DNA from 3 places in the Leclercia sp. S52 genome. Region 1 is predicted to be linked to each of the others. Evidence: riboswitches for the same ligand, from Rfam matches in the RefSeq annotation. Region 1 holds a riboswitch; each other region holds the start of a gene.
The links. A riboswitch is a leader RNA that binds a small molecule or an ion and turns the genes downstream of it on or off. The one in region 1 is predicted to bind thiamine pyrophosphate.

Region 1 (9,575 bases):
GGCGCGGGTTTCCAGCCCCTGGTTGGAGCCTATCGGCGCGCCGAGCGGCATCACCGCCGCGCAACCCGCCTCTTCAAGCCGTTTGCACAGCACCGGATCGGCACCGCAGTAGGGCAGCACCGTGAATCCCTCTTTTACCAGCATTTCCGCCGCTTTCAGCGTCTCGATGGGATCGGGCAGCAGCCAGCGGGCATCGGGATGGATCTCCAGCTTGAGCCAGTGCGTTCCCAGCGCCTCGCGCGCCAGCCGGGCGGCGAACACCGCCTCCTCCGCGGTTTTGGCCCCGGAGGTGTTGGGCAGCAGGCTGACACCTGCCTCCAGCAGCGGCGCCAGAATAGCGTCATTGTGATTGCGCAGATCGACCCGCTTCATCGCCAGGGTCACCAGCTGGCTGCCGCTCTCGCGAATGGCGTCCACCATCAGCTGCGGCGAGGCGAATTTCCCGGTGCCGGTAAACAGATGTGAATCAAAGGTTTTATCAGCAATACGTAACATCTCAGCCTCCGGCAATCACCTGAAAGAGCAGGATCCGATCGCCTTCGCAGACCTGCTGTTTATCCCACTGCTCGCGCGGCAGGATCTGTTGATTCAGGGCCAGCGCGACCCCGGGTTTTAACTGGCGCAGCTGGTGGAGCAGAGTGGCAACGGTTATGCCTTCCACGCACTGCATCGGTTCGTCGTTAAACAGGATCCGCATGCTGGCCTCCACATACCTCACAGCCGCTGGCGCGCTGCAGGGCCAGCTGTCGCCAGCTTCCTGCCCGGGCATCGAACAGGCGCAGCGCATTGCGCGGGGTCTCGATGCCGCTCAGCAGCTTGATCGCCTCCAGCGCCTGCAAGGTTCCCATCACGCCAACCACCGGCCCGACAATGCCTGCGGTGCGGCAGTTGCGTTGCGGCTCGTCATCCTCCGGCCACAGACAGCGATAGCAGCCCTGCGCCCAGGGCGGTGTCAGCACCATCATCTGCCCGCCAAATCCCACGGCGCTGGCGGTGATGAGCGGGGTGTTGAGCATCACGCAGGCGGCATTGATCGCCTGGCGGGTGGCCATGTTATCGGTGCAGTCCAGCACCACGTCGGCGCGGGCGATCTCCTCCTGCAGCGCTTTGCCTTCCAGGCGGGTCTGCAGGGCAATCAGCCGGATGTCCGGGTTAAGCTGCTGCAGCCGGCGCTGCGTCACTTGCGCTTTCGGCTGGGCGATATCGTCGGTAGTAAACAGGATCTGGCGCTGCAAATTACTCAGATGCACCTCGTCATCGTCGGCCAGCACCAGGGTGCCGATCCCGGCACCGGCCAGGTACAGCGCCGCCGGAGCGCCTAATCCGCCGAGGCCGACCAGCAATACCCGGCTGGCGAGCAGCTTCTGCTGCCCGTCGATGGCGATATCCTCCAGCAGGATCTGGCGGCTGTAGCGCATAAAGTCACGGTCATTCATCGCCCGCCCCCGCCAGTTGCAGTAGCTGTGCCGTTGCCGCCTGCCAGTCATCGGCCTGAGTGATAGCGCTCACCACCGCAATGCTGCCCACGCCGGTCGCCAGCACCGCCGCGGCGCGTTCGAGACTGATACCACCGATGGCGACGGTAGGGTAATCCGCAAGCCGTTCGATATGGCGGGCCAGCTGCTCCAGCCCCTGAGGGGCGGAAGGCATCTGCTTGGTTTGGGTCGGGAAAACGTGCCCGAGGGCGATGTAGGACGGACGCGCCGCCAGCGCCACGTCGATCTCCATGTCGTCGTGGGTTGAGACGCCGAGGCGTAACCCGGCAGCACGAATGGCCGCAAGATCGGTGGTCTCCAGGTCTTCCTGGCCGAGATGCACGCCATAAGCCTGATGTTTAATCGCCAGCCGCCAGTAATCATTGATAAACAGGCGGGCGTCGTAGCGACGCCCCAGGGCAATGGCCGCCACGATATCGGCCTCGACCTCGTCATCCTGCTTATCTTTGATGCGCAGCTGGATCGTTTTTACGCCCGCGGCAAGCAGACGCTCAATCCAGGCCACGCTGTCGACCACCGGATAGAGCCCAAGACGAAAGGGTACCGGCGGGAAGTTGGGTTGATACATTACGCCTCCTCTTTTTTGAGGTAGATCACGCCGCCCTTGGCGCGGAAGGTTTCCGACATGTCGGCCATCCCCACTTCAATGGTCTGCGCCGCGGCGTAGTCGCGTACCTCCTGGCTGATTTTCATCGAGCAGAATTTTGGCCCGCACATGGAGCAGAAGTGCGCCACTTTGCCGGATTCCTGAGGCAGGGTTTCGTCGTGATAGGCGCGGGCGGTGAAGGGGTCGAGGGCGAGGTTGAACTGATCTTCCCAGCGGAATTCAAAGCGTGCTTTCGACATGGCGTTATCGCGGATCTGCGCCCCCCGGGTGACCCTTCGCCAGGTCGGCGGCATGGGCGGCGATCTTGTAGGTGATCAGCCCCTGCTTCACGTCCTCTTTGTTTGGCAGGCCGAGGTGCTCTTTCGGCGTGACGTAGCAGAGCATGGCGCAGCCAAACCAGCCGATCATCGCTGCACCAATTCCGGAGGTGAAGTGGTCATAGCCCGGCGCGATGTCGGTGGTCAACGGCCCCAGGGTGTAGAACGGCGCTTCGTGGCAGTGCTCCAGCTCTTCGGTCATATTGCGGCGGATCATCTGCATCGGCACGTGGCCCGGGCCCTCAATCATCACCTGCACGTCATACTCCCAGGCAATTTTGGTCAGCTCGCCCAGGGTGTGGAGTTCGGCAAACTGCGCTTCGTCGTTGGCATCGCGAATGGAGCCCGGACGCAGGCCATCGCCCAGCGACAGCGACACGTCGTACGCGGCGCAGATTTCGCAGATCTCGCGGAAGTGCTCATACAGGAAGTTCTCCTGATGATGGGACAGGCACCATTTCGCCATGATCGAACCGCCGCGGGAGACGATGCCGGTCAGGCGTTTAGCGGTCATCGGCACGTAGCGCAGCAGCACGCCTGCGTGGATGGTGAAGTAATCCACGCCCTGCTCGGCCTGCTCCAGCAGCGTATCGCGGAAGGCTTCCCAGGTGAGATCTTCCGCGATGCCGTTAACCTTCTCCAGCGCCTGGTAGATGGGCACCGTACCAATCGGCACCGGGCTGTTACGCAGGATCCATTCGCGGGTTTCGTGAATATAGCGGCCGGTGGAGAGATCCATCACCGTGTCGGCACCCCAGCGGGTGGACCAGACCAGCTTCTCCACCTCTTCCTCGATGGAGGAGGTGACCGCCGAGTTACCGATGTTGGCATTCACCTTCACCAGGAAGTTACGCCCGATGATCATCGGCTCTGATTCCGGGTGGTTGATGTTGGCCGGGATAATGGCACGGCCCGCGGCCACTTCGTCACGCACAAATTCCGGGGTGATGTTCTCCGGCAGGCGGGCGCCAAAGCCTTCGCCTGGATGCTGGTGGCGCAGCACTTCGCCACGAATGCGCTCGCGGCCCATATTTTCGCGGATGGCGATAAACTCCATCTCCGGCGTCACTATCCCCTGGCGGGCGTAGTGCAGCTGGGTCACGCATTTACCCGCTCGTGCACGCTTCGGCGTGAGCAGCCCGGTGAAGCGCAGCTCGTCCAGACCGTCATCGGCCAGGCGCTCCCGGGTGTAAGCCGAGCTTTGCTCGTTCAGGGCTTCGCTGTCGTTACGGGCTTCTATCCATGGCAGGCGCAGCTTGGCCAGCCCCTGCTGGACATTAATCGCCACATCCGGATCGCCGTACGGGCCGGAGGTGTCGTAGACCGGGACCGCTTCGTTCTCTTCAAACTGCGGATTCTCTTTGCTGCCGCCGATCAAGGTCGGGCTGAGCTGGATCTCGCGCATCGGCACGCGGATATCCTCCTGCGAACCGGTCAGATAGATGCGTTTCGAGTTCGGGAAAGCGGTGCCTTCCAGAGTGTCGATAAAGTGTTGGGCGTGTGCGCGCTGTTCGCGGCGGGTCATTTTTGTGGCAGACATAGCTCGTTCCAGTAAGTGCAGGAAGTGGCTTGTCAGACGACGGATGAAGCAAGAGAGGATCGCCCGGGGGCGATGCAATATGTTGACTCTTGTTCCCTTCGCAGGTCTTAACCTGATCAGGTTCCGCGGATCCCGAATTAACGGTCTCAGCCCGGCTTTCGCACTGGGCACTCCGACAAGAATAAGCTCCCCTACAGCGGGAGCAGTGAATGTAAACTACGCGTTAACGAGGAATAACTCAAGCCGGTCGGGCGACGTTATCTTCGTTGCTCGCTTTCAGATTGTGATCCAACGCAAGGGCGATCAGGTTGTCTTCCAGCGTAAAGCGCTGCTCCAGCGCCTCGCCGATATCGGAAAGCGCCTGCTGAAATTCCAGGTAGTTATCCTGATCGATGGCGTTTTCCAGCGTGGAGTCGTAGTAATCCATGATTTGCTGGGTATTGGCTTCCAGTAGGGGATAGAGTTTGGTTGCCGCTAAATACGGACTCTTACCTTCCATTTCACGGATAAAGCGTTCATAAATATTGAAATGACCGTTGGAAAGGTAGTCGACCAGGCTCTGACAGAAATCGTCCAGCGCTTTTTCGTTCAGGCGCATATAGGACTCTTTGCCAGGCTTAATGCCAACGAGATTGTAGTAGGCAACAAGCAGATGTTTCCGCACGTGCAGCCAGCGATCGACCAGTTTGTTACTTCCGCCAACGCGCTCTGTCAGGTTTTCTAGCTGGTTTAGCATGTTTGACTCCGCAAGGTTAAGATTAAAAGCTGCCCACCCAAAATGTAATAGTATTGTTACCAACATGCCTGTGAAGCAAAGGTAGTGCAATAGATATGGATCGTATAATTGAAAAATCGGATCGTGGCTGGTGGTTAGTCAGTCATGAACAAAAATTATGGTTGCCCGGCGGTGAATTACCATACGGCGAGGCCGGAAATTTCGATCTTGCGGGACAGCCCGCACTAAATATTGGCGAGTGGAAGGGCGATTCTGTGTGGTTGATCCAACAAAATCGCCGTCACGATATGGGATCGGTGCGTCAGGTGCTCGATCTTGATGTCGGCTTGTTCCAGCTGGCAGGTCGTGCTGTGCAGTTGGCCGAGTTTTATCGCTCGCATAAGTTCTGCGGCTACTGTGGCCACACCATGCACCCAAGCAAAACCGAGTGGGCGATGCTCTGCAGCCACTGCCGGGAACGCTATTACCCGCAAATCGCGCCGTGCATCATCGTCGCCATCCGCCGGGATGATTCCATTTTGCTGGCGCAGCACACCCGTCATCGCAACGGCGTGCATACCGTGCTGGCCGGGTTTGTCGAAGTGGGCGAAACCCTGGAGCAGGCGGTCGCACGGGAAGTGATGGAGGAGAGCGGTATCAAGGTGAAGAACCTGCGCTATGTCACCTCACAGCCGTGGCCATTCCCACAGTCGCTGATGACCGCCTTTATGGCCGAGTACGACAGCGGTGAGATCGTCATCGACCCGAAAGAACTGCTGTCAGCCGACTGGTATCGCTACGACGATTTACCGCTGTTACCACCGCCGGGCACCGTGGCCCGCCGGCTGATAGAAGATACGGTGGCAATGTGTCGGGCCGACTATGAATGACGTGGTACACTGGGGATAAGACGCTTAAGGAACTGCAAAAATGACCGAACTGAAGAACGATCGTTATCTGCGTGCGCTGCTGCGCCAACCCGTTGATTTCACCCCGGTATGGATGATGCGCCAGGCGGGCCGCTATTTGCCGGAATACAAAGCCACGCGCGCGCAGGCGGGCGATTTTATGTCGCTGTGCAAAAACGCGGAGCTGGCCTGCGAAGTGACCCTTCAGCCGCTGCGCCGCTATCCGCTGGACGCGGCGATCCTCTTCTCCGATATCCTGACTATCCCCGATGCGATGGGGCTTGGCCTGTACTTTGAAACTGGCGAAGGCCCACGCTTTAGCTCGCCGATTAAGAGTAAAGCGGACATCGATAACCTGCCAATCCCGGACCCGGAGCAGGAGCTCGGTTATGTGATGAATGCGGTGCGCACCATTCGCCGCGAGCTGAAAGGCGAAGTGCCGCTGATCGGCTTCTCCGGCAGCCCGTGGACGCTGGCGACCTACATGGTCGAAGGCGGCAGCAGTAAGGCCTTCACCCTAATCAAAAAGATGATGTACGCCGATCCGCTGGCGCTGCATGCTCTGCTGGATAAGCTGGCGAAAAGCGTCACCCTGTACCTGAACGCCCAGATCAAAGCGGGCGCTCAGTCGGTGATGATCTTCGATACCTGGGGTGGGGTGCTGACGGGCCGCGATTATCAGCAGTTCTCGCTCTACTACATGCATAAAATCGTCGATGGTCTGCTGCGTGAAAACGAAGGCCGTCGCGTGCCGGTGACCCTGTTCACCAAAGGCGGTGGGCAGTGGCTGGAAGCCCTGGCGGAGACCGGCTGTGATGCGCTGGGCCTTGACTGGACTACCGATATTGCCGACGCGCGCCGTCGCGTTGGGGACAAAGTCGCCCTGCAGGGCAACATGGATCCGTCTATGCTGTATGCTCCGGCCGCCCGTATTGAAGAAGAAGTCGCGACCATTCTGGCGGGCTTCGGTCAGGGCGAAGGCCATGTGTTTAACCTGGGGCACGGTATTCATCAGGATGTACCGCCAGAACATGCAGGCGTGTTTGTGGAGGCGGTGCACCGACTTTCTGCCCAGTATCACCTGTAAGGAGTCGTTATGGATCTTGCGTCACTTCGCGCTCAACAACTTAAACTTGCTGCGTCGGTATCCCGTGAAGACCGGCTGGATAAAGACCCTCCCGCGCTGATTGCCGGGGCAGATGTCGGGTTTGAGCAGGGCGGTGAGGTGACGCGGGCGGCGATAGTCCTGCTGACCTGGCCCGAACTGGAGCTGGTCGAGTATCAGGTGGCGCGCATCGCCACCACCATGCCTTACATCCCCGGATTCCTCTCTTTCCGTGAATATCCCGCGCTGCTGGCCGCGTGGGATCAGCTTTCGCGAAGACCCGACCTGATGTTTGTCGATGGCCACGGGATCTCCCATCCGCGCCGTCTCGGTGTCGCCAGCCATTTTGGTATGCTGGTGGATGTTCCGACTATCGGGGTAGCGAAAAAGCGCCTCTGCGGTAAGTTTGAACCCCTGTCTGCCGAACCCGGCGCGCTGGCACCCTTGATGGACAAAGGCGAACAGCTGGCGTGGGTCTGGCGCAGCAAGGCGCGCTGCAATCCGCTATTCATCGCCACCGGCCATCGCGTCAGTACTGACACCGCGCTGGCGTGGGTTCAGCGCTGCATGAAGGGTTATCGATTACCGGAGCCGACCCGCTGGGCCGATGCGGTGGCTTCCGGGCGTCCCGCTTTTGTTCGTTGGCAGGAAATTCAGCGCTGATTCAGGTAAACTGCGGCTAATTTTCGATTCGAGACTTCATCATGTTACAAAACCCGATCCACCTGCGCCTCGAGAAGCTGGAAAGCTGGCAGCATGTCACCTTTATGGCCTGCCTGTGCGAACGCATGTACCCGAACTACGCCATGTTCTGCAAGCAGACTGAATTTGGTGACGGCCAGCTGTATCGCCGTATTCTCGATCTGGTGTGGGAGACGCTGACGGTCAAAGATGCGAAGGTGAACTTCGATTCTCAGCTCGATAAGCTGGAAGAGGCGATCCCCGTTGCCGATGACTATGATGTCTATGGTGTCTATCCGGCAATTGATGCCTGCGTGGCATTAAGTGAACTGATTCACTCGCGCCTGAGTGGCGAAACTCTGGAACATGCCATCGAAGTCAGTAAGGCCTCAATCACTTCCGTAGCGATGCTGGAGATGACCCAGGCTGGTCGTGAAATGACCGATGAAGAGCTCCGTTTAAACCCGGCGGTTGAGCAGGAATGGGACATCCAGTGGGAAATATTCCGTTTGCTGGCAGAGTGCGAAGAACGCGATATCGAGCTGATTAAAGGTCTGCGTGCAGACTTGCGTGAGGCAGGCGAGAGTAACATTGGTATAAATCTTCACCAGTGAAACAATAAAACGTGATTTTACGCCTGTTTTGTCATACCTGTACTCTTCCCTTTCGCCCCCCCGTCTGGTCTACATTTGGGGGGGCGAAAAAAAGTGGCTATCGGTGCGTGTATGCAGGAGAGTGCTTTTTTTGGCATTTTCGTCGCACTCGATGCTTAGCAAGCGATAAACACATTGAAAGGATAACTTATGAACAAGACTCAACTGATTGATGTAATTGCGGACAAGGCTGATCTGTCTAAAGTACAGGCTAAAGCTGCTCTGGAATCCACCCTGGCTGCTATTACTGAGTCTCTGAAAGAAGGCGATGCTGTACAACTGGTAGGTTTCGGTACCTTCAAAGTGAACCACCGCGCTGAGCGTACTGGCCGCAACCCGCAGACCGGTAACGAAATCAAAATCGCTGCAGCTAACGTGCCAGCATTTGTTTCTGGCAAAGCACTGAAAGACGCAGTTAAGTAAGCCGCGTAGCAGTGAACAGTTTTATCGAGGGGGCGGTTTCGCCCCTTTTGTCTGTCTGGCGCCAGGCAATGGCGCTGGCAGGCATACTCTTGCTGTCCGCCTGCAGCCATGACTCTTCTCTGCCGCCTTTTACCGCCAGCGGTTACGCTGACGATCAGGGTGCGGTACGTATCTGGCGTAAAGACACGGACGATGAAGTCCATCTGCTCTCCGCTTTCAGTCCCTGGCATAGCGGCAGTACCACCACCAGTGAATATCGCTGGCAGGGTGATACGCTGGCCTTTATTGACGTGAACATCTACAGCAAGGTGCCCGAGCATGTGCGGGTGCGTTTTGACGACCACGGTGAGCTGAGCTTTATGCAGCGCGAAATCGGCGGTCTTAAGCAGCAACTCTCCACCGATCAAATTGACCTCTACCGCTACCGTGCCGACCAGGTGCGTCAGACCAGCGACGCGCTGCGACAGGGACGGGTAGTGCTGCATCAGGGGCGCTGGCATGCCGACGGCACCGTGACCACCTGCGAAGGCCAGACCCTGAAACCGGATCTTGATAGCTGGGCGACGGAACATATCGGACGGCGTCAGAGCCATTCCTCCATGGAAGTCAGCGTGGCGTGGCTGGAAGCGCCGGAAGGGTCACAGCTGCTGCTGGTGGCGAACGAAGATTTCTGTACCTGGCAGCCAACCGAGAAGAGTTTTTAAATCCCCTCTCCCTGGAGGGAGAGGGTCAGGTTGAGGGAAAAATTACTCCCCTTGCTCCCGCGCAATGGCACGATAGCCAATATCGTTACGGCTGAAGCTACCGTTCCAGCGAATATCCGCCATCAGGGCATAGGCGCGCTGCTGCGCTTGTGCGACGGTATGACCCAGCGCGGTGGCGCACAGAACGCGGCCACCGTTGGTCAGCACGCGATCGTCCTCAGACAGCGTCGTGCCGGCATGAAACACCTTCGCGCCTTCCACCTGCTCCAGCGGCAGACCGTGGATCTCATCCCCGGTGCTGTAGTTGCCAGGGTAGCCACCCGCAGCAATCACCACGCCCAGCGACGCACGCTCGTCCCACTCGGAGGTTTTCGTGTCCAGCTTGCCTTCGCAGGCTGCCAGGCACAGATCCACCAGATCGGATTT
Region 2 (9,575 bases), 520 kb from region 1:
AAGCGATCCCCCAGATCGATCAGGCTGGCGTTAATCGCCGGACCGGTGCGGGTGTTGAAGATCAGACGGGCCGGATCGGCTTTGCCGCCAATGCCGAGGTGTTGAACATCGAGGATCGGTTTTTCATCCACGGCGATCGACGGGCAGACTTCCAGCATGTGCGAGCCCAGCACCAGATCGTTGCCGTTCTCGAAGTGGTAGGTGTAATCCTCCATAAAGGAGGTGCCGCCCTGCAGACCGGTCGACATCACTTTCATGATGCGTAGCAGAGCGGCAGTTTTCCAGTCGCCTTCTCCGGCAAAGCCGTAGCCCTGCTGCATCAGACGTTGCACTGCCAGGCCCGGCAGCTGCTTGAGGCCGTGAAGATCTTCAAAGGTGGTGGTAAAGGCATGGAAGCCGCCCTGTTCGAGGAAGCGCTTCATGCCCAGCTCGATGCGCGCTGCATCCAGCACGTTCTGGCGTTTGTCACCACTTACCTGTGCCGCTGCAGTCAGGCGGTAGCTGCTTTCATACTCATCCAACAGCGCATTAACGTCGCCGTCGCTGACCTCATTGACGACCTGCACCAGGTCGCCCACCGCCCAGGTATTGACGGAGAAACCGAATTTAATCTGCGCGGCCACTTTATCGCCGTCGGTCACCGCCACTTCGCGCATGTTGTCGCCGAAGCGCACCACTTTCAGCTGGCGGGTATCCTGCTTCGATACCGCCTGGCGCATCCACGAGCCAATACGCTGGTGGGCCTGTTTATCCTGCCAGTGGCCGGTCACCACCGCGTGCTGCTGGCGCATACGCGCGCCGATGAAGCCGAACTCGCGGCCGCCGTGCGCGGTCTGGTTCAGGTTCATAAAGTCCATGTCGATGCTGTCCCACGGCAGCGCCGCGTTGAACTGGGTATGGAACTGGAGCAGCGGTTTGTTGAGGATCGCGAGGCCGTTGATCCACATCTTGGCCGGGGAGAAGGTGTGCAGCCACACCACCAGGCCGGCGCATTTGTCGTCGTAGTTAGCGTCGCGGCAGATATGGGTGATTTCATCCGGCGAGGTGCCCAGCGGCTTCAGCACCAGCTTGCACGGCAGTTTTGCTTCCGCATTCAGGGCGTTGACCACATGTTCTGCGTGCTGAGTCACCTGCCGCAGGGCTTCCGGCCCGTAAAGATGCTGACTACCAATCACAAACCACACTTCATAATTATTAAAAATCGTCATTATCGTGTCCTTAATGTGTCAGGGTTGCCGTAGATTCCGGGATGCTCTTAACCGGGGCGGCGACAGGGAGATAGTGCTGTTCAGCGCTCTTCGCCCACTGCTGGTAGCGCTGATAAAGCTGTTCGAAACGTTGCGCCTGCTGGGCGCGCGGCTGCAGGGTGCTTTCCACCTGGCTGGCCATATGCTGCTGTGCCGTCGGGATATCGGCATGGACCCCCGCGGCGACCGCGGCGAAGATGGCCGCACCCAGGGCGCAGCACTGATCGGAGGCGACAATCTGCAGAGGACGGTTCAGCACGTCGCAGCAGGCCTGCATGATCACCGGGTTCTTACGGGCGATACCGCCCAGGGCCATCACCTCATTGACGGCGATCCCCTGCTCGGTGAAGCACTCCATAATGGCGCGCGCGCCGAAGGCGGTGGCGGCCACCAGCCCGCCGAACAGCGCCGGGGCGTCGGTGGCGAGATTCAGATCGGTAATCACCCCTTTCAGGCGCTGGTTGGCATTCGGTGTGCGGCGACCGTTAAACCAGTCGAGCACCACCGGGAGATGGTCGAGGGACGGATTTTTGGCCCAGGCCTCGGTCAACTGCGGCAGGAGCTGTTTCTTACTGGCGTCGATCTGGGTTTTCAGCTCCGGATGCGCAGCGGCCAGCTGATCCAGCGGCCAGCCCAGCACCCGGCCAAACCAGGCGTAGATGTCCCCGAAGGCGGACTGGCCCGCTTCAAGACCGATAAAGTCAGGTACCACGCTGCCGTCCACCTGGCCGCAAATGCCTTTCACGGCGCGGTCGCCGACGCTGGTTTTATCCGCCGTCAGGATGTCGCAGGTGGAGGTGCCGATCACTTTCACCAGCGTATTCGGCTGGGCACCGGCACCGACCGCACCCATATGGCAGTCAAAGGCACCGCCGGAGATGGCGACGTGCTGCGGCAGGCCCAGACGTTCCGCCCACTCGGCGCACAGCGTGCCCACCGGGATATCGGCGGTCCAGGTATCGGTAAACAGCGGGTAGTCGAGATGCTGGTTGATGATCGGGTCGAGTTCGTCAAAGAAGGCGGCAGGCGGCAGGCCACCCCAGCTCTCATGCCAGAGGGATTTATGCCCGGCGCTGCAGCGGCCGCGACGGATATCCTGCGGACGGGTGGTGCCGGAGAGCAGGGCCGGAACCCAGTCGCACAGCTCAATCCACGATACCGCCGCCTCGGCAACGTGCCGGTCCTGGCGGGTAACGTGCAGGATCTTCGCCCAGAACCATTCGCTGGAGTAAATGCCGCCGATGTAGCGGGAGTAGTCGCTTTTGCCAGGCTGATGGCACAAACGGGTGATGGCCTCGGCTTCTTCCACCGCGGTATGGTCTTTCCACAGCACGAACATGGCGTTCGGGTTGTCGGCAAACTCCGGACGCAGCGCCAGCACGTGGCCCTCGGCGTCAATCGGTGCCGGGGTCGAGCCGGTGCTATCCACCCCGATGCCAACGATCTGGCTGCGCTGCGCCTCGCTTAACTCGGCCAGCACGGTTTTGATCGCCGCTTCCATCGACTCGATATAGTCGCGGGGATGGTGGCGGAACTGATTGTTCGGCGCATCGCAGAAGCGCCCCTCTTGCCAGCGCGGGTACCACTCAACGCTGGTCGCTATCTCCTGACCCGTTGTGCACTCCACTGCCAGGGCGCGTACTGAGTCACTGCCAAAATCGAGGCCAATCGCAATTGCCATGGTGTTGCTCCATCAAAAAACAGATATGAATGAACATTAGAGAGTGAGGGGGAAAATCGTCAGGCAGGATCCGCTAATCTTATGGATGATTTTGCTGTGACATGGGAAAGTGTGACGCCGTGCAAATAATCCATGTGGACATTTCTGCCGTGGTTATAGACACTTTTGTTACTGCCGACCCGCTCGATGTTACGGTTAAATCGCAACGGAAGCGTTAAGATGGCGGACCTTAAAGTGGGCTGATACCTTTTCGCTCTTTGGCTGGCCCGTTTTTATGCCGCTTTTGTTGATATGGACAAATGGTTTCCTTCACGACTGTCAGGAGTACAGACAATATGGCTGAAACACAAAGCGATCCCCTGCTGCCGGGCTACTCGTTCAACGCCCATCTGGTGGCGGGGCTGACGCCCATTGAGGCCGAAGGCTATCTCGATTTTTACGTTGACCGACCGCTGGGGATGAAGGGCTATATCCTCAACCTGACCGTGCGCGGGGAGGGGGGTGATCAAGAATGGCGATCGGACCTTTGTCTGCCGTCCGGGAGATATCCTGCTCTTCCCGCCGGGCGAAATTCATCACTATGGCCGCCATCCCGATGCCCGGGAGTGGTATCACCAGTGGGTCTACTTCCGCCCGCGCGCCTACTGGCATGAGTGGCTGGCCTGGCCGTCGATGTTTGCCCATACCGGTTTTTATCGCCCGGATGAGGTTCATCAGCCGCAGTTCCGCGAACTCTTTGCCCAGATCATCGAGGCCGGGCAGGCCGGCGGGCGCTATGCCGAGCTGCTGGCGATCAACCTGCTGGAGCAGCTTCTGCTGCGCCGGATGGAGGCGATCAACGAATCTCTTAACCCGCCGCTGGATCACCGGGTGCGCGAAGCCTGCCAGTACATCAGCGATCATCTGGCGGACAGCCAGTTTGATATCGCCAGCGTCGCTCAGCATGTTTGCCTCTCGCCGTCGCGTCTGTCGCACCTGTTCCGACAGCAGCTGGGGGTGAGCGTGCTGAGCTGGCGCGAGGATCAGCGCATCAGCCAGGCCAAGCTGCTGCTTAGCACCACCCGGATGCCGATTGCCACCGTCGGACGCAACGTCGGCTTTGAGGATCAGCTCTATTTCTCCCGGGTCTTCAAAAAATGCACCGGCGCCAGCCCGAGCGAATTTCGCGCAGGTTGTGAATAGTAGGTAAATAAAACTAAACATATTCGCTGAATGCCGTTCACACCCGGTAAACTATTCAGACAATTGTTGTCTTGACGCAGCAGGCCTCTCTTCGCAGAATCCCTGCTTCGTCACCTGACCGGAACTGTTATGCAGGCATTGCTGGAACATTTCATTACCCAGTCCGTTACTTACTCGCTTATCGCTGTGGCGTTAGTGGCCTTTCTTGAATCCCTGGCGCTGGTCGGTCTGATTTTACCCGGCACGGTAATGATGAGCGGGCTCGGTGCCCTGATCGGCAGCGGCGAGGTTAACTTCTGGCAGGCGTGGCTGGCGGGGATCGTCGGGTGTCTGCTGGGGGACTGGATCTCATTCTGGCTGGGCTGGCGCTTTAAAAAACCGCTTCACCGCTGGTCGTTCATGAAGAAGAACAAAGCCCTGCTCGATAAGACCGAGCACGCCCTGCATCAGCACAGCATGTTTACTATTCTGGTAGGCCGCTTTGTCGGCCCGACGCGTCCGCTGGTGCCGATGGTGGCGGGGATGCTGGATCTGCCGGTGACCAAGTTTATTGTGCCGAACCTGCTGGGCTGCCTGTTCTGGCCGCCGATCTACTTCCTGCCGGGGATCCTGGCCGGGGCGGCCATCGATATTCCTGCCGGGGTGCAGAGCGGCGGCTTTAAGTGGCTGCTGCTGGCAACCGCGCTGCTGCTGTGGCTGGCGGCATGGCTCTGCTGGCGGCTGTGGCGCAGCGGGACAGCCTCCACGGATCGTCTGAGCAATTTTCTGCCGCGCGGGCGCTTATTCTGGCTGGCACCCGTCACCCTGGGCATCGCCGTGGTGGCACTGGTGGCGCTGATCCGCCATCCGCTGATGCCGGTCTACGGGGAGATCTTATTGAAGGTGGTCAGCCGCTGACCGCCGTCAGTGGATCCCCAGCAGGCGCGACGCGCTGGCCTTTCCGCTCACCAGCTGTTCCGTATCGCCGTCCCAGGCGATACGGCCATCGGCAATCACCACCGACCGACGGGCAATTTTGACCGCATCTTCCACGCTGTGGGACACCATCAGCATCGTCAGGTTCTGGCGTTCGCACACCTCTTTAACCAGCAGCAGCATCTCCTGACGTAACGCCGGATCGAGCGCCGAAAAGGGCTCATCCAGCAGCAGGATCGGCTGCTCGCGTACCAGACAGCGGGCGAGGGCGACGCGCTGACGCTGACCGCCCGAGAGCTCGCCCGGCAGCCGTTCCAGCAGCTCGCCAATTCCCATTTGCGCCGCGATATCACTCAGCTTTTGCTGTTGCCCGGCGTTCAGCCTGAGCCCCGGATGCATGCCGAGGCCGATGTTCTGGCGCACGGTCAGATGGGTAAAGAGGTTGTTTTCCTGAAACAGCATCGACACCGGGCGCTGTGACGGCGGCGTATGGGTATGATCCTGGCCCTCAATGGTGATACGGCCGTTGGCCGGTTGCAGAAAACCGGCCACCAGATTGAGGAGCGTGCTTTTCCCCGCGCCGCTGGGGCCGAGCACGGCGATAGATTCTCCCTGGCGCACGGACAGGGTGAAGCGCATCGGCAGGTGCTGATAAAGCCAGGTTACATCAGTGAGAGTTAACATCACGCCCCGGGAGTTTTTCGATAACGGTAAATAACGCAAAACACAGCAGCAACAGCAGCAGCGCCGTGACGGCGCCATCCTGGCTGCGATACGAGCCTATCTGCTGATACAGCCAGAACGGCAGGGTGCGGAAATCATCATTGCCAAACAGCGCCACCACCCCGAAATCACCGATCGACAGCACGCAGGCAAAAGCCAGCGCCTGCGCCAGCGGGCGTTTCAGGGCGCGGAGCTCCACCACCTTCAGCCGCTGCCAGCCGTGCATCCCCAGTGAATCGCAGAGCAGAGTGTAGCGGGCGCTGAGGTCGCGCATTGGGTTTTCCAGTACCTTTAGCGCATATGGAATAGCCATCAGGGCATTGGTGAAGATGACGATGCCATCGGCCGACTCGGGCAGGCCGACGGTGCTGTTAAACAGCAGGAAGAAGCCGCTCGCCAGCACGATGCCGGGCATCGCCAGGATCAGCATGCCACTCAGATCCAGCGCCTGGCCGGCCACTGTCGCCTGACGGGCATACAGCTCCCGGCTGGTCCACAGCAGCATCATGGTCAGCAGGACGCAGAGCAGACCCGCCCCCAGGGCAATGCGCAGCGAGGTGCCGAGCGCCTGCCACAGCACCGGCTGTTGCAGCACTGCCAGCAGGTTAAGGTTCAGGCCATCCACCACCACCGCCAGCAGCGGCGGGAGCAACAGCAGCAGGGCGAGGGTGATGAGCAGGCCATCGGTCAGGCGGCTGCGCAGGCTGTCATGCGGATCGCGCCAGCCGACAAGCTGGCTGCTGCCCACGGCGATAGCTTTACCCAGCCGCTGGCTCAGCATCACCAGCCCCAGGCAGCAGAACATCTGCACCATCGCCAGCAGCGCCGCGCGGCCCGGATCGTAGTCGTAGCTCAGGGCCTGATAGATGGCGAGCTCAATGGTGGTGGCCTGCGGCCCGCCGCCCAGCGAGAGCACGGTGGCAAAGCTGGCAAAGCAGAGCATAAAGATCAGCGCGGCGACGGGCGGAATTTGTCGGCGCAGCCACGGCCACTCCACAAAGCGGAAAAAGGACCAGCCGCGCATGCCGAGCTGGGCGGCGAGCTGGCGCTGCTCGCCGGGGATATTCTCCAGCGCCTGCAGCAGCAGCCGCGTCGCCATCGGCATGTTGAAAAAGACGTGCGCCAGCAGGATGCCCTGCAGGCCATAAGGCGAGAAGGTCCACTCCAGCCCGAGGGCCTCGCAGAGAGCGGCAAGCCAGCCCTGCCGCCCGTAAACGCTGAGAATGCCAAATATCGCCACCAGCACCGGCAGGATCAGGGTCATGGCGCACAGGCGCAGCAGCGCCTGCCGGCCGGGGAAACGCCGCCGGTAGAGCGCGCGGGCGAGGAAGATAGCGGGCACAACGGAGAGCAGGGCGGAAAGAAACGCCTGCCAGAACGAGAAGCGGATGACGTGCCACAGATAGCCGTCGTGCAGCAGCGCCTTGACATCGGTGGCTGGCGCGTTAAACCACAGCGCCAGAAATGCCCCCAGGGCGACGGCCACCATCAGGGTGGCGGCTATCAGCCCCGGGAGTAACCAACCGGCGATCAGCGGCTGACGGCGCGTTGCCATTCACTGACCCAGGCGGCACGTTTCCCGGCCACTTCCTGCGGGGAGTATTCCAGCGCGGTTTTCGGTTTCACCAGAGTGTCGAAACCGGCAGGTAACGCCACGTTGGTGACCGGGTACATCCAGTTGCCGGTCGGGATAGCATTCTGGAACGACGGGGAGACCATAAATTTCAGGAACTTCTCTGCCAGTTCCGGCTGTTTGCTGGCGGCGGTGCGGGCGGCAACTTCGACCTGCAGGTAGTGACCTTCGGCAAAATCAGCGGCAGCGTAGTTCTCTTTTTTCTCCGAAATAATGTGATACGCCGGAGAGGTGGTGTAGCTCAGCACCAGGTCGCTTTCCCCTTTCAGGAACAGGCCGTAGGCCTCGCTCCAGCCTTTGGTGACGGTGACGGTTTTGGCCGCCAGCTTCTGCCAGGCTTCCGGGGTCTTATCGCCGTACACTTTTTGCATCCACAGCAGCAGACCCAGCCCCGGGGTGCTGGTGCGCGGATCTTCGTAGATCACGCGCCACTTCTGATCGCTCTCAACCAGCTCTTTCAGGCTCTTCGGCGGGTTTTTCAGCTTGTTTTTGTCGTACACGAAGGCGAAGTAGCCATAATCGAAGGGCACAAAGGTGTCATTCTTCCAGCCGCCAGGGACGTTAACCGCTTCGGTCGCCACGCCGCTTTTGGCGAACAGTCCGGTTTGGGTGGCCGCTTCCAGCAGGTTGTTATCCAGACCCAGCACCACGTCGGCTTTGCTGTTTTTGCCCTCCATACGCAGGCGATTAAGCAGCGAGACGCCATCTTCCAGCGCCACGAATTTCAGCTCGCAGTGGCAGTCGGCTTCAAAGGCTTTTTTTGACCGCCGGGCCTGGGCCCCAGTCGGCGGCGAAAGAGTCATAGGTATAGACCGTCAGGACAGGACTGGCAACGGCAGGCAGCGCAACCAGCGCCAGCAGGGGAAGAACAGTTTTGAACACTTTGCACCTCTGTATGTGAGAGTGGCAAAGGATTTTGAGCGACAGCCTCAAATCCCTTCGCCGGCGTTATCCGGATCAGGTTCGACGGGTATTTTCTCAGCACACGCTTGCGCGCAGCACCCCGTTGAGAACGGCGGTATTGTAATGATTTGGTGAATATTACGAAAGTATTATGGTTCCGGCGGCGCAAACCATGCCGATTTAAAGTCAAACCAGCCCAGGGTGTTCATGCGTAAGCCGCGCATACTGCGCTGGCCCTGGATCATCAGCCAGTGGTGGATCAGCGGGACAATCGCCTGCTGGGACAGCAGCTGCTGGCACCAGACGGCAAGGTTCATCTCGCCCGCGCGCCACTCGGCGGCGTCCTGCTGCCAGTCCCGCGCAATGCAGTGCTGCAGGAGCGGGACTTCATACAGATGCGAGAACAGCGAGAAGTCGAGGGGCAGGGTAAAGTTGACGCTGTTGAGCCAGATGTCGCTCACCGTCTCGCCCCGATGCCACTCCTCATAGCTGACCTCCTGAATGTTCAGCGTCACCTGTTCGGCGGCCAGCAGTTCACTCATCATTCTGGCGATCACCCGGTGTTCAATATGCTCGCGGTAGAAGGTCAGGGTGAGGCTCTCCAGCCCGGCCGGTTTGTCGCCGCGACCCGGGCGGGCGTGGTGCCAGCGCGGCAGCAGGCCATACGCCGGGAACCAGTAGGACTGATAAACCTCCTCGGCCTGATAGATCAGATTGGCCGGGGAGAGGATCCGGCTGACCCACTGGCGCACCTCGGCGCTGGCTCCGCGGTGGGAGCGGTTGTCGAACAGCAGATAGTAGCAGCCCTCTTCAAGCCGGCTTTCCACCGCCTTTTCCCCCTCGGTGGGCCCTTCCAGCGTCAGGCCGACGCTCAGCTCTTCGTTGATATCCGGCAGGACCCAGACGTTCACCTCGTCAATCAGCGCCCGGTAGCCAAAGTAGTCATCGAAGGCGCGGATCTTGAGCTGGTTATTGTTGTTGCGGGAAACGGCGTAGGGCCCGGTGCCCACCGGCTGGCTGGCAAAGTTGTGCATCGTTTCCCACTCGCGCGGCAGGATCATCGAAGGTACATACCCCAGCAGCCACGGCAGCCAGCGGTCGGGCTGCGAAAGCTGGATATCGAGGGTCCAGGCGGTGGGGGACTGGATCCGGGTGATATGCGAATAGAGGGGCAGCTCGCGGGCGCGCTGCAGGGTGGCGATAACGTCGGCCATCTCCAGCTCGCGTCCGTGGTGAAAATGGATGCCAGGCCGCAAGAAAAAGCGCCAGTGCAAGGGAGAAAGTTGCTGCC
Region 3 (9,575 bases), 2.0 Mb from region 1:
TGCGAACGGATTGCAGCGGTGTATCCAGAGAAACGGTCATGATTTCGTCCTCGGGTCAAAGAGTTGATACAGCATGTCGGAGAGCAGGTTGAGCATCACGAAGATGATCCCCACCAGCAGGACGCAGCCCATCACCGCGTTCATGTCCCCCAGCAGCAGGCTGCCGGTGAGATAGGAGCCAAAACCCGGCCAGGAGAAGACGGTTTCAATCAGCACCGCCCCTTCCAGCAGCGATCCGTAGGCCAGGGCCACCACCGTCAGCAGCTGCACGAGGATGTTGCGGAACGCGTGGTTCCAGATCACCTGGCGCTCGGTTAAACCTTTTACGCGAGCGGTGATGATGAACTCCTGGGACAGCTGGGCCAGCATAAAGCTGCGGGTCATGCGGCTGATGTAGGCCAGGGAGTGGAAGCCCAGCAGTGAGGCCGGCAGCACCAGGTGGTTAATGGCGTTCCAGAACACCGCGCTGTTGCCTGCCAGCAGGGCATCGACGGTCATCAGTCCGGTACGGCGCGGTACCAGGCCATCCAGGCCCAGATCCAGCCGTCCGGCGCCGCCTACCCAGCCAAGCCAGGCATAGAACAGCAGTAGCCCCATCATCCCGACCCAGAAGATCGGCGTGGAGTAACCGGCGAGGCTGATGATGCGCACCACGTAATCCGAAACGCTGTTACGGCGCGCGGCGGCCAGCACCCCCAGCGGAACGCCTAAACCGGCCCCGACGATAATCGCCATCGTCGCCAGCTCCAGGGTCGCCGGGAAGACGCGCAGAATGTCATCCAGCACCGGCTTGCCGGTCAGCAGGGCATTGCCCAGATCGCCGTGCAGCAGGTTGTTGAGGTAGATGCCGAACTGGGTCAGCAGGGATTTATCAAAGCCCAACTGGTGATAAACCTGCTGATAGGTGCTGTGGTCAGCATCCGGGCCGACAATCGCCAGCACCGGATCTACCGGCATCACCCGGCCAATAAAGAAGGTCAGCACCAGCAGGCCGAACAGGGTCACCAGCACCTGGGTCAGGCGTTTAGAGAAACGCCGGGTGCGGGAGCCCGGGGCGAGGATCGCAACGCTCATTTTTCACCTCCGGTTTTGTACACTTCCCGCAGGAAGGTGGTGGCCGACGGATGCGACTGGAAGTTTTTGACTTCGTTACGCACCACCACCGAATCGACCATCTGCGACAGCGGGATCAGAGCCGGGATCAGCTGGTCGTAACGCACCTGGATCTGCTGGTAGTCGGCGATCTGTTTCTGCGGATCGCGCTCCAGCAGGGCCTTGTCGATCATCTCGTTCAGCGGCTTGTCGTAAAAACCGGTGCGCCAGCCCTGGAAGTTGGTCAGCCGGGCTTCGTCGCTGTTGTCCGGGTTGTAGACCAGCGCGCGCAGGCTGGAGTGCGGATGGGGCTCCACGCCGCTGCCGCCGCGCCCGACCAGCATGTCGAACTTACGCTCGCGCATCGCGCCGTAGATCTGGTTCCCGGTGCCGGTGATGATTTTGGTGTTGATGCCCGCCTGCATCAGGGTGGACTGCACCGCGATGGCGATATTGAGGAACGGCTGATCCGCCAGCACCCGCAGGGTGGTGTCGAAACCGTCCGGATAGCCCGCTTCCGCCAGCAGCTTTTTGGCGCGGGCGATGTCGAGCTTATAGCCCGGGTCCGGTAATGTGGACGGCATCCCCGCCTTGATCGGCCGCTGGTGCAGCACGCCGTAGCCCGGCATCAGCGCCTTGTTGATGCCCTGATAGTCAATCAGGTAGCGCACGGCTTCGCGCACTTTCGGATTGGCGAAGTGCGCCTCTTTCATGCTCATCGCCACGTAGTAAACCGTGCCTTTCTGCACGGCTTCCACCGTCAGCTGCGGATCCTTACGCAGGGCGTTGATGTCCGCCACCGCCATGTTGCTGGCGATATCCAGATCGCCCTTCTCCACCATCAGGCGCAGGGTTTGCGACTCCTGGAAATGGCGCAGGACGACGCGGTTCATCTTCGGCTCTTCGCGCCAGTATTTCGGGTTGCGCTGCATGCGCAGCACGTCTTTTGCCTGCCAGGTCTCCAGCATAAAGGGCCCGGAACCGGCTTCGTTGGTTGTCAGCCAGCGGTTGCCCCAGTCGCTATTGACCTCGTGGCTGAGCACCGTTTTGCGATCCAGCACGCCGAGGTTGCCCAGCGCGCCGAGGGAGTAGATCACCAGCTGCGGATCGTTGGCCTTCGGCAGAGTGAGCTGCACGGTGTGGTCATCGAGGGCTTTAATCTGCTGGTCAATATTCTTCTTAGAGAACCCGTAGGATTTCCACACCGAGGCCTGGGCGAGGTTGAGGTGCAGCAGGCGGCGCATCGACCACACCACGTCCTCGGCGGTGAGCGGATTGCCGGAGTGGAAGGTCACGTTGTCGCGCAGGTGGAAGGTCAGGGTTTTGCCGTCCGGGGAAATATCCCAGGATTTCGCCAGCGCCGGTTTGACGTTGGTGAGGGTATTAGGATCCAGCTCCACCAGCGAATCGTAGAGATTGACCACAATGCCGACCACTTCGTTACCGGTCATCGCGGCCGGATCGAGGGTCAGCAGGTTGTTCATGTTCATACCGATGATGAGCTGATCGGGCGGCGTTTTTGCGTAAGCCGCACCGCTCCCCATCATCAGCGAGAGCGCGAGTAAACACGCTCCAGCCAGAGAGGTTCGTTTCATGTATATATCGCCTGTAGGGTACGTTTTTATCTGTCAGTCGTGGCTGACGGTATTGGCTTCGATATACGCAAAATTAATGTCTTCGCCGAGTCCCGGACGCGTCGGCAGGCTGACCATGCCTTCATCATCCATCGGGTCGATCAGGCTGTGCAGATAGGCTGCCGGTTCGTCGTAATCGAGGAACGGGTGCAGCAGGCCGCGCTCATACCAGCGGCAGTTCTTGATGGCGCCAATCACCGCCAGGCTCGCCGCGCCGTTGCCGTGTACTTCACAGTCCATGCCGAACGACTCCGCAAGGTTCGCCACCTTCAGGGTTGGCGAGATGCCGCCAACGCCGTTCGAACCGGCGCGCAGGATGTCGCAGGCCCCTGCCTTGATCCAGTCGGCGCGGCTGTGGTGCTTCCCGCCGAGGCTTTCTGGCCCGATGATCGGAATAGAGAGGTTTTCTGCCAGCCAGGCGTAGGAGGACATGCTCTCCTCTTCCATCGGCTCTTCAAACCACGCGAAGTTGAGCTTCTCCAGCTCTTTGCCGATGTACAGCGCTTCGGTGCGGCTGTACCAGTGGTAGCCGTCGATCATCAGGTCGATGTCCGGGCCGACCGCTTCACGCACCGCGGCGCAGGCTTTGACGTCCATCTTTGGATTGGGGGCGAAGGAGACCGGCGGCATCCAGGTGTGCAGCTTAATCGCTTTGTATCCGCGGGCGACCAGCGTCTCGGCAAAGCTGGCGTACTCTTCCGGCGTCGACAGGCCGCCGGGCAGGTCATCGCCGCACATGGTGCTGCCGTAGGCCGGCACTTTGTCGCGGTAGCCGCCGAGCAGTTTCCACACCGGCATATTCAGTTTGCGGCCAATCAGATCCCACAGCGCCTGCTCAACAAACCCCAGCGCGCGTTCGGTCAACTGGTGGGCGCTACCGCGCTGCCAGTGGGCCAGCTCCTGCCAGATCTTCTCGCGATTGAACGCGTCCTGGCCGACCATCACTTTGCGAAAGAAGGTGTTGACCACAAAAGGGCGCACCACTTCCGGCGGTGCAAATGAGTACCCTTTGGTGCCATCGTCTGCGGTAATGGTCAGCATCGCCATTTTTGCCAGGCTCCCCGGCCCCGGATGGGAATGTCCGGCGGTGTCGGAGACCCGGCGCGTGGGATACTGAAAGACGGTGACGTTTACAGATTCGATTTTCATTTTCAGTCCTTAAAACAACGTAGGTTCAGCATGTTCTGTCATTTTGAAAAGCTGTTTCGAAACTAACTGTAAGCGCATAATTCATCCACTGCCTTAGACAAATTCCGCTAAGCGCTGACCATTTTTTGTGCATCTGCACGGGAGGGAGTGACACTTTTCACAAAAGCCTGGGGAAGTGTGAAGTGGATCGGGAGAGATCTTTGAATGAAATGAAATGGGATTTCAAATATTGATGGGTGCGGTTAAATCCCCTCTCCCCTTTGGGGAGAGGGTTAGGGTGAGGGGTTATGCGATCGTCACTTTCTTATCCAAGTACACATCCTGCACGGCGTTAATCAGCTTCACGCCGTCGGCCATCGATTTTTTAAACGCCTTGCGACCGAGGATCAGCCCCATACCGCCCGCGCGTTTGTTGATCACTGCCGTGCGCACCGCATCGGTGAGATCGGTTTCCCCGCCTGCCGCCCCGCCGGAGTTGATCAACCCGGCGCGACCCATGTAGCAGTTCGCCAGCTGGTAGCGCACCAGGTCAATTGGGTTATCGCTGGTCAGTTTGCTGTAGACCCGATCGTCGGTATAGCCGAATTTCACCGCCTTGTAGCCGCCGTTGTTTTCGGCCATTTTCTGCTTGACGATATCCGCCCCGATGGTCGCCGCCAGATGGTTGGCCTGGCCGGTTAAATCGGCGGAAACATGGTAATCGGTGCCGTCTTTGCTGAAGGCCGGGTTACGCAGGTAGGCCCACAGCACGGTCACCAGCCCCAGCTCGTGTGCACGCTCGAAGGCGGCGGAGATCTCTTCGATCTGACGACGCGACTGCTCCGAGCCGAAATAGATGGTCGCCCCTACCGCGACCGCGCCGAGGTTGAAGGCCTGCTCAACGCTGGCATAGAGCGTCTGGTCATATTCGGTGGGGTAGCTCAGGGTTTCGTTGTGGTTGAGCTTAACCAGGAACGGAATGCGGTGCGCGTAACGGCGTGAGACGGACGCCAGCACGCCATAGGTGGAGGCTACGCAGTTACAGCCCGCCTCAATCGCCAGTTCGACGATATTTTTCGGATCAAAATAGAGCGGGTTGGCAGCAAAGGACGCGCCCGCAGAGTGCTCTACGCCCTGGTCCACCGGCAGGATCGACAGATAGCCGGTCCCGCCCAGACGCCCGGTGTTATACAGCGTCTGCATATTGCGCAGCACCGCCGGCGGACGGTTGTTGTCCACCATCACGCGGTCGACGTAGTCATGGCCAGGCAGGTAAAGCTGGTCGGCTGGAATGGTCATACAACGATGCTGTAACAGGCTGTCGGCGTCTTTGCCAAGCAATTGCGTAATATCAGTCATGGTTTTCCTCCCGTCAGTGCCGACAGGGTGTCGGCATTTTTATCCAGGCTCACAGGATTGTAAGCCCCCCTAAGCCTGGTCTGCGGGACGTCAAATTGCCAGCCGTCTACCACCATGCATGAAAATGATGCACCGGACCTATGCCCTGCCCCACTTCCAGCGTGTCCGCCTGTGCGAGCGCACAGGAGAGCCAGGCTTTGGCCTCGCGGACCGTATCCGCCCAGCTATCGTGCCGCGGACGCAGCGCGGCCAGCGCCGCAGATAGGGTGCAGCCGGTGCCATGGGTGTTTTTGGTATTCACCCGCGGGGCGGTAAAGCGCGTGGCCCCGTCGCGGGTGAACAGCCAGTCGGGGCTTTCGGGATCGTCCAGATGGCCGCCCTTCATCAGCACCGCCTCGCAGCCCATCGCCAGCAATGCCTGGCCCTGCGCTTTCATCTCCTGCTCGCTGCGGGCATGGGGCGCATCCAGCAAGGCCGCCGCTTCGGGTAGATTGGGGGTGATGAGCGCCACCTGCGGCAGCAGTTTTTTACGCAGCGTGTCGACGGCGGCGGTCGACAGCAGCGGGTCGCCGCTTTTCGCCAGCATCACCGTGTCCAGCACCACGTTTTTCACCTGATGACGCAGGAGCTGCTCCGCCACAGCCTCGACGATATCGGTTTCGGCCAGCATGCCGATCTTGGTGGTGTCGATGCGCACATCGCTGAATACCGACTCCAGCTGCGCCGCCACGAAGTCGGGTTCGATGCGATAGACCGACTGCACCCCGCGAGTGTTCTGTGCCACCAGGGCGGTGATCACCGAGCAGCCGTATACGCCCAGCGCGGAGAAGGTTTTCAGGTCAGCCTGGATCCCGGCTCCGCCGCTTGGGTCGGTGCCGGCGATGGTAAGCGCATTAATCCGTTTCATCGTTGTGCCCCCCAGTTCCCACAGGGCATCAAGAAACGCCGCGGCAAAACTGCCCGGGCCACGACTTTGCGCTGCCGCCAGCGTCCCGGCCCGTTTCATCCAGCCGCAGGCCGCGGCAATGTTATCCAGCCGGTCGCCCGGCAGCGAACAGCTGGCTGCCACCACCGCTGACAGGGCGCAGCCGGTGCCCACCACCCGGGTCATCAGCGGATCGCCCCCGGTGAGGGTCTGGGTACGCAGCCCGTCAGTGACGTAATCCACCTCCCCTGTCACCGCCACCACGGCATTGGTCTGCCGCGCCAGGGCTTGCGCCGCAGGCAGGGCGCTGGCGGCGGTATCGGTGGTGTCCACGCCGCGCCCGCCAGCGCTCATCCCGGCAAGAGCGAGGATTTCAGAGGCATTGCCGCGAATAGCCGCCGGTTTCAGAGCGAGGATTTGCTGGCAAAAACGGGTCCGGTACGCCAGCGCACCAACGGCCACCGGATCGAGCGTCCAGGGCTTACCCGCCGCCACCGCGCTTTCGATCGCCCGGCGCATCGCCTGGGCGCGCGGTGCGGTGAGGGTACCGACGTTAATCAGGAGCGCATCGGCAATAGTGGAAAACTGTTCAGCCTCTTCGGCTTCGATCACCATCGCCGGAGATGCGCCGAGGGCCAGCAGGACGTTGGCGGTAAAGGTATGCACCACGTCGTTAGTCATGCAGTGAGTCAGTGGAGAACGGGTTCGGAAGTGGAGTAAGGCGTGTAAATTGAGCAGGTCAGGCTGCATGGTATCGCTCCTGCCTTGCGCGAAGAAGCGATTGCCCGGAGGGCATCTGACTTCCCTACGCTGGCATTATCCAGATCAGGTGGTACGGGTATTTCTCAGCCTTCACAAGGAAGGGCACCCCGAGTCAAATTACATAAGATGATGTAATCCCGGAAGCGTAGAGGATGCGTCTGGCAATAGCAAGACCCTTCTGCTGCCGCTGCTGCTTGCCAGGATTACTCCCATCATTTTAGCTATTCGTGCTAAATGTGATCTTCATCAAGTAGTAACACCCTTCCTTCCGCGATAGTCAGCACCTCGTTACTTTTATAGAAACGATGTGATAATAGCTGCACACATAAAAGTAACTATGTTATTGATTAATAAATAATCTATTAATTTACTAAAGGTTAATGTATGAAAAAGATTCTGTTGGTGGGTGTGGTGGCTGCACTTCTTGCGGGCTGCGTCTCTGAAGAACAGCGGTTAGCGCAGTGTGAGGCAAAAGGCGTCAGCCGCGATGCCTGCTATGTTGCCGACCAGAACCGTCAGGCCACGATCAATGCCGCGGCCGAAAAACAGGCTTTAGAGAATGCCCATGCCGCCGTTCAGCATGCGCAGGCGGGCCACGTTGCTGACCCGCTGCGTGAAGCCTCTTTTAGCGCAAACGGCATCAAAGCCACCGTCAACAATGGTTTTACCCAGGCCACCATCAACGGCAAAAAAAGCCACGGTGAAGCGTTCAAATGCGAACTTCTACGAGATAAAAGGCGCGGGTTATATCCTGTCGATCTCCCTTGATGCGGACGGCGTTACCGATGCGTCATGGAATAAAACCCATGGTCGCGATCATGGGATTCTGAACGTCGTTCAAAATACTCCTAAAGCATTCTAAAATACCCCACTTTTTTTCTGCGGAGTGCCCCCCCAGGAAACCTCAGTTGCCATGCGGGGTTACGGCTTACGCGCGTTGTTTTAACGCGCGTAACAAAACGATAAACAATTAACCATTGAGCCCCGCGCAAAAAGGCTCTATATTGGCCGCGATTTTTGATGCCCTTCTCATTTTCTTAATTAATTATTCAATCGTGGCCACGTGCTGAGCTGCGGTTGTAGGAGTGATATGATGACGGATAAAGTCCGTATTGATACTTTGAATGCCTCTTCTTTCAAAACCAACGAAACCTATCTGGCCCGTCAGGCCGAAATGGAATCCAATGTCAGGAGTTATCCGCGCAAGCTGCCTTTAGCCATTACGAAGGCGGATGGGGTGTGGATCACCGATGCGGATAACAAAGAGTATCTTGATTGCCTGGCCGGTGCGGGAACGCTGGCGCTGGGTCATAACCATCCTGATGTGCTGAAAAGCATCCAAAGTGTCATTACCAGCGGCTTGCCGTTACATACCCTGGATCTGACTACGCCGTTAAAAGACGCGTTCTCAGAATACCTGCTCTCCATGCTGCCAGGTCAGGGCAAAGAGTACTGCCTGCAGTTTACCGGTCCATCCGGTGCGGACGCCGTTGAAGCCGCGCTGAAGCTGGCGAAAAAAGTGACCGGCCGCAGCGGCATTATCAGCTTCTCCGGTGCCTATCACGGCATGACCCACGGCGCACTGTCCGTGACCGGCAACCTGTCTCCGAAAGAAGCGGTTGACGGCATGATGCCGGAAGTGCAGTTCATGCCTTACCCGCACCAGTACCGCTGCCCGCTGGGTATCGGTGGTGAAGCGGGCGTGAAAGCCCTGACTTACTACTTCGAAAACCTGATCAACGACGTCGAGAGCGGCGTGCGTAAACCTGCTGCCGTGATCCTGGAAGCAGTCCAGGGCGAAGGCGGCGTGAACCCGGCTCCGGTTGAGTGGCTGCAGCGCATCCGTAAAGTGACCGAAGAGCACGGCATTCTGCTGATCCTCGACGAAGTCCAGGCGGGCTTTGCCCGTACCGGTAAATTCTTCGCCTTCGAACACGCGGGTATCCAGCCTGACATCATCGTTATGTCCAAAGCTGTTGGCGGCGGTCTGCCGCTGGCCGTGCTCGGTATCAAAAAGCAGTTCGATGCCTGGTCTCCGGGTCACCATACCGGTACCTTCCGTGGCAACCAGCTGGCGATGGCAACCGGCCTCACCACCCTGCAGATCCTCAAAGAGCAGAACATCGCTGATAAAGTTGCCGCCCAGGGCGAGTGGCTGAAAGCGAAGCTGGTTGAGCTGCAGAAACGCTATCCGGTTATCGGTCACGTGCGCGGTCTGGGCATGATGATTGGTATTGAGATCGTTAAACCGCACGAAGCTGCCGACCACATGGGCTGCTTCCCGGGCGACGGCGAGCTGTCTGCGCTGATCCAGAAGAAATGCTTCGAAGCCGGTCTGATTCTGGAGCGTGGCGGCCGTAACGGTAACGTTGTGCGTCTGCTGCCTTCCCTGCTGATCAGCGATCGGGAGCTGAACGTGTTCCTGGACAAATTTGAGCAGGCGCTGCTTGCTGCGGGCGTTCGCCCAGTCTAACCGGAGACAATGGATACAATGTCAGATTTAAACCCGATTTTGTCGTCGTCGGCGCAAAGCATCGAAGCCTATCAGCAGGCCATCGAGCAGAGCACCCAGGCGGTGATGCAGTGGCTGAAACAGCCGGAAATGTACCAGGGTAAAACGGTCGCCGAGCTGCGCGATCGTATCAACCTGGAGTTCAGCCCGGAAGGGCTGGGCA

Region 2: another riboswitch for thiamine pyrophosphate. It lies ahead of thiB (thiamine ABC transporter substrate binding subunit); the one in region 1 lies ahead of thiC (phosphomethylpyrimidine synthase ThiC).
Region 3: another riboswitch for thiamine pyrophosphate. It lies ahead of thiM (hydroxyethylthiazole kinase); the one in region 1 lies ahead of thiC (phosphomethylpyrimidine synthase ThiC).

Annotation. Positions count from the first base shown of each region.
Region 1 is NZ_CP152474.1:227,457-237,031, forward strand. Features, by position in the region: gene thiG (thiazole synthase) at 1-495, opposite strand, end outside; gene thiS (sulfur carrier protein ThiS) at 497-697, opposite strand; gene AAHB66_RS01065 (HesA/MoeB/ThiF family protein) at 681-1,436, opposite strand; gene thiE (thiamine phosphate synthase) at 1,429-2,064, opposite strand; partial or broken gene thiC (phosphomethylpyrimidine synthase ThiC) at 2,064-3,960, opposite strand; TPP riboswitch at 4,037-4,145, opposite strand; gene rsd (sigma D regulator) at 4,199-4,696, opposite strand; gene nudC (NAD(+) diphosphatase) at 4,792-5,565, shown strand; gene hemE (uroporphyrinogen decarboxylase) at 5,606-6,670, shown strand; gene nfi (deoxyribonuclease V) at 6,680-7,351, shown strand; gene AAHB66_RS01100 (YjaG family protein) at 7,393-7,983, shown strand; gene hupA (nucleoid-associated protein HU-alpha) at 8,173-8,445, shown strand; gene AAHB66_RS01110 (DUF1481 domain-containing protein) at 8,457-9,149, shown strand; partial or broken gene purD (phosphoribosylamine--glycine ligase) at 9,192-9,575, opposite strand, start outside.
Region 2 is NZ_CP152474.1:749,774-759,348, forward strand. Features, by position in the region: gene araA (L-arabinose isomerase) at 1-1,208, opposite strand, end outside; gene araB (ribulokinase) at 1,219-2,928, opposite strand; partial or broken gene araC (arabinose operon transcriptional regulator AraC) at 3,264-4,110, shown strand; gene AAHB66_RS03590 (DedA family protein) at 4,240-5,007, shown strand; gene thiQ (thiamine ABC transporter ATP-binding protein ThiQ) at 5,014-5,709, opposite strand; gene thiP (thiamine/thiamine pyrophosphate ABC transporter permease ThiP) at 5,693-7,303, opposite strand; partial or broken gene thiB (thiamine ABC transporter substrate binding subunit) at 7,279-8,263, opposite strand; TPP riboswitch at 8,298-8,397, opposite strand; gene sgrR (HTH-type transcriptional regulator SgrR) at 8,434-9,575, opposite strand, start outside.
Region 3 is NZ_CP152474.1:3,205,589-3,215,163, forward strand. Features, by position in the region: partial or broken gene AAHB66_RS15475 (ABC transporter permease) at 1-40, opposite strand, end outside; gene AAHB66_RS15480 (ABC transporter permease) at 37-1,074, opposite strand; gene AAHB66_RS15485 (ABC transporter substrate-binding protein) at 1,071-2,687, opposite strand; gene AAHB66_RS15490 (mandelate racemase family protein) at 2,721-3,875, opposite strand; gene fbaB (class I fructose-bisphosphate aldolase) at 4,161-5,213, opposite strand; gene thiD (bifunctional hydroxymethylpyrimidine kinase/phosphomethylpyrimidine kinase) at 5,320-6,120, opposite strand; partial or broken gene thiM (hydroxyethylthiazole kinase) at 6,133-6,888, opposite strand; TPP riboswitch at 6,924-7,020, opposite strand; gene AAHB66_RS15510 (hypothetical protein) at 7,285-7,668, shown strand; gene AAHB66_RS15515 (diaminobutyrate--2-oxoglutarate transaminase) at 7,991-9,373, shown strand; gene AAHB66_RS15520 (aspartate aminotransferase family protein) at 9,392-9,575, shown strand, end outside.